3 regions of the Rhizobium sophoriradicis genome follow, and region 2 is predicted to be linked to each of the others. Evidence: predicted binding sites of a transcription regulator. Region 2 holds the regulator's gene; each other region holds the start of a gene.

What was found. Region 2 encodes LexA, which represses DNA repair genes until DNA is damaged. Its sites were predicted from a motif close to TGTTCNNNNTGTGTTCNG; they were not measured.
Region 1: the regulator LexA is predicted to act here: its motif matches at 1,295-1,312, upstream of N2597_RS00270 (DNA recombination protein RmuC).
Region 3: the regulator LexA is predicted to act here: its motif matches at 1,064-1,081, upstream of N2597_RS11480 (ImuA family protein).

The regions. Positions count from the first base shown of each region.
Region 1 is NZ_CP104152.1:56,051-58,319, forward strand. It holds gene N2597_RS00270 (DNA recombination protein RmuC) at 39-1,262, opposite strand; gene def (peptide deformylase) at 1,562-2,077, shown strand; gene N2597_RS00280 (FitA-like ribbon-helix-helix domain-containing protein) at 2,143-2,269, shown strand, end outside.
Region 2 is NZ_CP104152.1:1,679,479-1,681,747, reverse strand. It holds gene N2597_RS08540 (VOC family protein) at 1-778, opposite strand, end outside; gene lexA (transcriptional repressor LexA) at 975-1,694, shown strand; gene N2597_RS08530 (ComEC/Rec2 family competence protein) at 1,675-2,269, opposite strand, start outside.
Region 3 is NZ_CP104152.1:2,294,971-2,297,239, forward strand. It holds gene N2597_RS11475 (Y-family DNA polymerase) at 1-339, opposite strand, end outside; gene N2597_RS11480 (ImuA family protein) at 260-1,015, opposite strand; gene N2597_RS11485 (hypothetical protein) at 1,345-1,635, shown strand; gene dinB (DNA polymerase IV) at 1,643-2,269, shown strand, end outside.

The DNA of each region.
Region 1 (2,269 bases), 1.6 Mb from region 2:
TCTTGTCTGAAATGCGCGGCAGACACTGCCCGAAGCGGTCACTCCTCGTCAACCACCCGAAGCTTGAGAAGACCGGTGCGGCTTTCCACCGATTTGGCCGGGGCTTCGTCGTCGCGGGCCGGCCTGATATCGCCGCCCGCCTCGAATTCCAGCGCTTCGATCTTGGCGCCGCGCCTGGTCAGCTTGTCGGCCGAGGTGACCACCATGTCGATATCCTTCTGCGCCATGGCGAAATGGCCCTGCAGCTTGCGCACCCGCTCGTCGAGACGGCCGAGATCGTCCATCAGGGCCGCGACCTCGCCCTGGATCAGATGCGCCTGCGCCCGCATGCGCTGGTCCTTCAGCACGGCCTGGATGACCTGGATCGACAGCATCAGCAGCGACGGCGAGACGATGACGATGCGCGCCCGGTGCGCCTTCTGCACGACCGGCTCGAAATTTTCGTGGAGTTCGGCAAAGATCGATTCGGACGGCACGAAGAGAAAGGCCGTATCCTGGGTTTCTCCCTGGATCAGGTATTTCTCGGCAATATCCCTTATATGGATTTCCATGTCGCGGCGGAACTGCTGACCGGCGAGCTTGCCGGCCTCGGGGCTGCCGGCGTCGCGAATGGCGTTCCAGGCTTCGAGCGGGAATTTCGCGTCGATGACGAGCGGCGGCGCGCCGTTCGGCATGCGGATCGTGCAATCCGGCCGCGAGCCGTTCGACAGCGTCTGCTGGAAGGCATAGGCGCCCATCGGCAGGCCGTCGGCGACGATCGTTTCCATCCGCGACTGGCCGAAGGCGCCGCGCGTCTGCTTGTTGGAAAGAATGGCCTGCAGCCCGACCACATCCTTGGCAAGCGTCTGGATATTGTTCTGGGCGGCATCGATGACGGCCAGCCGCTCCTGCAGCCGCTGCAGGTTCTCATGCGTCGATTTGGTCTGCTCGGTGATCGTCGAGCTCATGCGCTGCGACATGCCATCGAGGCGTTGGTTGATCGACTGATTGAGTTCGCTTTGCCGCGCGCCGAAGACCTCGGCCATGGCGGTGATGCGGCCCTGCATCTCCGCCTGGATCTTCAAAAGCTCGGCCATGCGCATCGCACTCTCCCTGGCGCGCAGATCCGCCTCCTCCGCCTGTTCGCGGCGAAGGCCGGCGGCGCGCAGAAAAAGCACGATCACCAGCAGGATGAGGGCTGCAAGAACGCCGCCGGCCAGCGCCAGCATGGCCGGGCTGATGGAGGCGACGGAAGCTGCGAGCGATTCGGAAGTGACGGTCATGGCGCAACCATAACAGAAGATGCGGCAAGATATAGATCAAAACGTGAACGCAACCGGCGATCCTCAATATCTTCCGAGGCCGCGCGTCTTGTTCGCAAAGCCGAAAATCGCGGCCGAGGTGGAGAACCTGATCGCGCTGCGCAGCGCTTCCGGGCAAGGCCGGACGGCCGTTCGGTCATTGCTGCCCGCCGGGCGGCGTGAGACAAATATGGCGGAATTCCGGGCGGGGATGCAAAAAACAGCAATCCCCGCCTGCCGGATAATTCCATAGTGGGAAAAGATGGGTTATGGGAACGCCCATGACCATCAAGCCACTCATCATTCTTCCCGATCCCATTCTCCGCCAGCTGTCCCAGCCGATCGAGCGGGTGGACGCCGACCTGCAGCGCCTTGCCGACGACATGCTGGAAACCATGTACGACGCGCCGGGCATCGGTCTTGCCGCCATCCAGATCGGCGTGCCGCGCCGCATGCTCGTCATCGATGTGTCGCGCGAGGGCGAGGAAAAGCAGCCGCAGGTCTTCATCAATCCCGAGATCGTCAAATCCTCCGACGAACGCTCGGTCTATGAGGAAGGCTGCCTGTCGATTCCCGATTATTATGCCGAGGTCGAACGCCCGGCTGTCGTCTCGGTCAAATATCTCGACCGCAATGGCAAGGAACAGACGGTGGAAGCCGACGGCCTGCTCGCCACCTGCCTGCAGCACGAGATCGACCATCTGAACGGCGTGCTGTTCATCGATTATATTTCGCGGCTGAAGCGAGAGATGGTGATCAAGAAGTTCACCAAGGCGGCGAAATCCAAGACGCTCTGAGCGTTGCGTTGAAAATGATTCGACAAAGCATTATGATATCGTTGATATCATAATGGAGGTGCCGAATGGGTGACCTGCTTATTCGCGATGTTCCAGACGCAATGAAGCGGCAACTTCAGGAAAGCGCGCAGCGTAATGGCCGCAGCCTTTCGGAAGAGGCGATCGAAATCATCCGCCGGCAGATTGCGGTCG
Region 2 (2,269 bases):
CAAGATCGGTAACGGTGAAGAGGATTGCCCGGCCGCGCAGACCACGATCGGCGGAGGAGACGACAAGCTCGAAATAGGCCTCCAGCCCTTCCGGCGTCATCAGGCTGATCTTGGCATTCGATGCCGCGATATTCATACCGAAACCGGTTTTTTCCACCGCCGTTTGCCCGACCGCAAGACCAACGAAGGCGGCAAACGCAACCGGCTCCGGCGCACAAAGCGCGATCTCGGCAATGCCCGTCACGCCGTTGGCATGCGCCTCCAGCGCCGCGCGATCGGCCGGGAAGGAGTTGATGCGCTGACAGGTGAAGAGAAAGAAGTCGGGCGCGCGCAGATCTCCTGAAAAGGCCAGTTTGAAGCTGCCGACGCTTTCGGAACCGTCTGGCATCCGCATCGGCCGGCTGAACTGCAGCATCTCGCCGGCACTCGCGCCGTTGCCGACGAATCGCCGATGATCGAGGCCGGCATCCTCGGTGAGGAAGGCCAGCGCCGAAAGCCCCTCCTCGCCGCAGCGGAAGCGAAAGGCACGATTGCGGGCGATGAAGACATTCCCCTGACGGGCCGCCGCCTCGCTCTCCTCGACGCTCGCCACGCCGAGCGGCTCGATATAGGTCTTGTCGGCGAAAAAGACGCAGGCATTTTCCGTTCCGAACGGATGGCGCGCATCGGCGGCGACGGTAAAGCCGAGCTTCCCGAGCCTTTCGCGCGCCAGATCGATATTGACGACGGGCAGCACGACATGATCCAGCGGGTGCGGCTTGGCGGAATGTGCGATCATAGGACCCCTCCTGACACGTCAAAGAGATGTGCGACAGCCCCATTCCCAATGCAAGACATGTGCGCCAATCCGGCGAATGAAAATAAAAATCTGGACGAGTTGGCGCGAAGTTTTACGGAAATTTAGCTACTTGCGGAACACATATGGAACATATAGGGTCCGTTCTGGATTTGTTTCAATCAGGGGTCTGACGTCGATGCTCACGCGCAAACAACAGGAGCTTCTCCTTTTCATTCATGAGCGCATGAAGGAATCCGGCGTTCCTCCCTCTTTCGACGAGATGAAGGATGCCCTGGATCTCGCCTCGAAATCCGGCATTCATCGCCTGATCACGGCGCTGGAGGAACGTGGTTTCATTCGCCGCCTACCGAACCGGGCCCGGGCCTTGGAAGTGATCAAGCTGCCGGAGGCCTATAGCCCCAGTCTTCAGCCGCGCCGCGGTTTTTCACCGAGCGTTATCGAAGGCAGCCTCGGCAAGCCCCAGCCGGTCGCCGCCCCCGCTGCCGCAAAGCCGATCGCCGACAACGGCAGCTCTGTCTCCGTGCCGGTCATGGGCCGGATCGCCGCCGGCGTGCCGATCTCGGCGATCCAGAACAATACGCACGACATCGTCGTTCCTGCGGATATGCTCGGCTCGGGCGAACATTACGCGCTGGAGGTCAAGGGCGATTCGATGATCGACGCCGGGATCTTCGACGGCGACACCGTGATCATCCGCAACGGCAGCACCGCAAGCCCCGGCGATATCGTCGTTGCGCTCGTCGACGACGAGGAAGCGACGCTGAAACGCTTTCGCCGCAAGGGCGCCTCGATCGCCCTCGAAGCCGCCAACCCGGCTTACGAGACCCGCATCTTCGGGCCTGACCGGGTCAAGGTGCAGGGCAAGCTGGTCGGCCTCATTCGCCGCTATCACTGACAGCCAACGGGGCTGATTCGGTAAAAGCGTCTTTGCGCCAATCATAGGCGCGATGGCGCATCCATGGACGCGACAAGGTATCGAATGCGGTTGCGACCTCGGGGCCTGTCTGCGCAAAACGCAATTCGACGGAACCGGTCCTGCGCAGCGTCTCGCCGGTGAAGAGTGTCGCACCCGAGTGGCAGCGGTCGAAACGCAGGCGCACCGCGGTCACGACAATCTCGCTGGCGTCGCAGGCCGGGCCGAGATAGGCGGCATTGTCGATGACGGCGACGACATGGCCATTGCCGAGCCTGGCGATACACCAGGCTTTCTTGACGCAGGAAAAACGATTTGCCTCACCGCCGGCTGCGGCGGCCATCATTGCCGTCCTCGCCTCATTCTGCTGATCGCGGGAAAGCCTGAGGCGGCGGTCCTCACCCTGCGGCGGGATGGCAGGGCCATCCAGCATCTTCGGCGGGTGGTGCGTCGGCAGGACCAGCGCTCTCTGCCACTGGTCGAAGATGAAGTCCGGCGGGTTTTCACGGTTGGAAGCCATTGCCGCCGTCGCGACGAGCGCGACCAGACCACCATCC
Region 3 (2,269 bases), 620 kb from region 2:
TCCTTCTGTGTCCATCACGATGCCATCAGGAGGATCGGCTGCCACAACCGGCGAGTATTGAGACAGCGCCCAGAGCGTCACGCGTTCGAGTGCGGCAAGATCGGCGGCGGGATCGGCGTCAACCATGTGCAAGCCCTGAACAAGCGCCCGCGCTTTTGCAGCGGCCATGCCAACGTGCAAACCGAGCTTGGCGGCATTCGCATCGACGGCGGACAGCCACCGCTTCGACCCACTCCGGGCGACAATGACAAGCGGCGCTTCAGCCGGAATGGAGGGATCGGCGCGTCTGATCCGATCCGTCGGCAGCGTCGGAAGAAATACTGATACGACCCTGGTCATCACATGCACCTATGACGAAATCTGCGCTCTCTCCTGCTTTCACCCTGATCAGTTCAGCCAGCCATCGCGCTCGGCCGACACCTGGCACCGGAAGCGGGTCCGATGGTAGGACTGATATGCGCCAGCGTGAGGTCGCAGCCGTCGGATGCCCGAAATCTCCGGCCTCGGTCGGCCGCCGCCATCGTCGGATCACCAGACCCACGGTCCCGGACCCTTCGGCTGCAAGCTGGAGCCGCCGTGACACGGTCATAGGCAGCCGGACCACTTCGCCGACCACAGCGCCAAGGCCACCGAAACGAAGCGCCTCCTCGAAACTTTCCAGGACGAACTCCTCCTTGATCGCTTCGACATAGATGACCCGATCTGGATGAAGGCCGACCTGAGCAAGCGCCGGGGCGAACAGGTCCGGGCGAGCCAGGCACCAGACGACCTTGCCTTTGGTGCGAGCTGCGATGCCCGCGACAAACAACGCTGTCGCCGCACCATTAATCGCGCCTGCTCCTCCTCCAGCGAATTCGTGGATCGCACCATATGCCAAGCCGCCGCCGGGAAGTCGCCCGTCGATTTCGCGAACACCGAACGGCAAGACGGTTTTGGCACGGGCGACCGTCCCTTCGAGGTGCTGGATGCGATCTCGAAGATCGGAAATGATGGCGTTCGCCGCGTTCTGCGCCATACGGAGCCCTTGCTAAAATCAGGTTTTCATCTCGCTCAAAAGCGGATATGTTCTTTGTTTGTTCCTTATCGGAATGTGAGTCAATGTGCATATTCAGGCGAGCGTTCAGCGAACTGCAACCTGACAAATATCGCTTGAGCCGAAGAACGAATGGATTCAACCGCCTAACAACGGAACATCCACAGTTGCTAAAATGTCATCGATAAGAAAAAATACCTAAGATGAACTGGCCGTGGTTCGTCCGATGCCGGGTTGAAGAGGAGAATATCCGATGGCAGAGAATGTGGCCTCTTTCGACGAAAACCTGCAGAAATTGGTGGTAACGCCATTTGGCAACCACCCCCGAAGAACTGCGCATCGCGGCGATTGGATCGAAGATCGAGTTTGCGAAGAGTGAACTTCAGACGGTCCATGCAGGAAGGGTCAGGGTGGCAACCGATGACGGCAGTGAGCTGCCCATCGACTGTCTGGCGCATCTCGGGAGCGTCCTTTCAAACTACGAGCAAATGTTGTTCGACCAAATTGCGGACCTTGAATATCAGCAGGAGCTGCTGCGCTTTCCGCCAGACAAGAAAGAGGACCGCGAAGATGATGGAATTTCAGATAATCAAGACACCTGATTAAACCATGGATGATGCGACACGCGACAACGGCAATCGACAGCGCAAGGTAATTCATGTGGACATGGATGCCTTTTACGCCTCCGTCGAGCAGCGCGATAATCCCGATCTTCGCGGCAAGCCAGTCGCTGTCGGCGGGTCAGAAGCGCGTGGCGTCGTTGCTGCCGCAAGTTACGAGGCCCGCAAGTTTGGCGTCCATTCGGCAATGCCATCAGTCACTGCCAAGCGCAAATGTCCCGACCTGATCTTCGTCAGGCCCCGTTTCGATGTCTACAAGGCGGTCTCGCAGCAAATCCGGGAGATATTCGCCGAATACACGCCGATGATCGAACCACTATCGCTCGACGAAGCATATCTCGATGTCACCGACAATCTAAAGGGCATGGAAATCGCGACTGAGATCGCGCAGGAGATACGCGCCAAGATCAAGGCAGCGACCGGGCTGAACGCGTCTGCCGGAATTTCATATAATAAGTTCCTGGCGAAAATGGCGAGCGATCTCAACAAGCCAAATGGACAGGCGGTGATCACTCCGAAGAACGGCCCGGCGTTCGTGGAGGGCCTTACCGTCAAGAAATTCCACGGCGTCGGCCCAGCAACGGCGCAGAAGATGCATCGACTTGGCATCGAGACC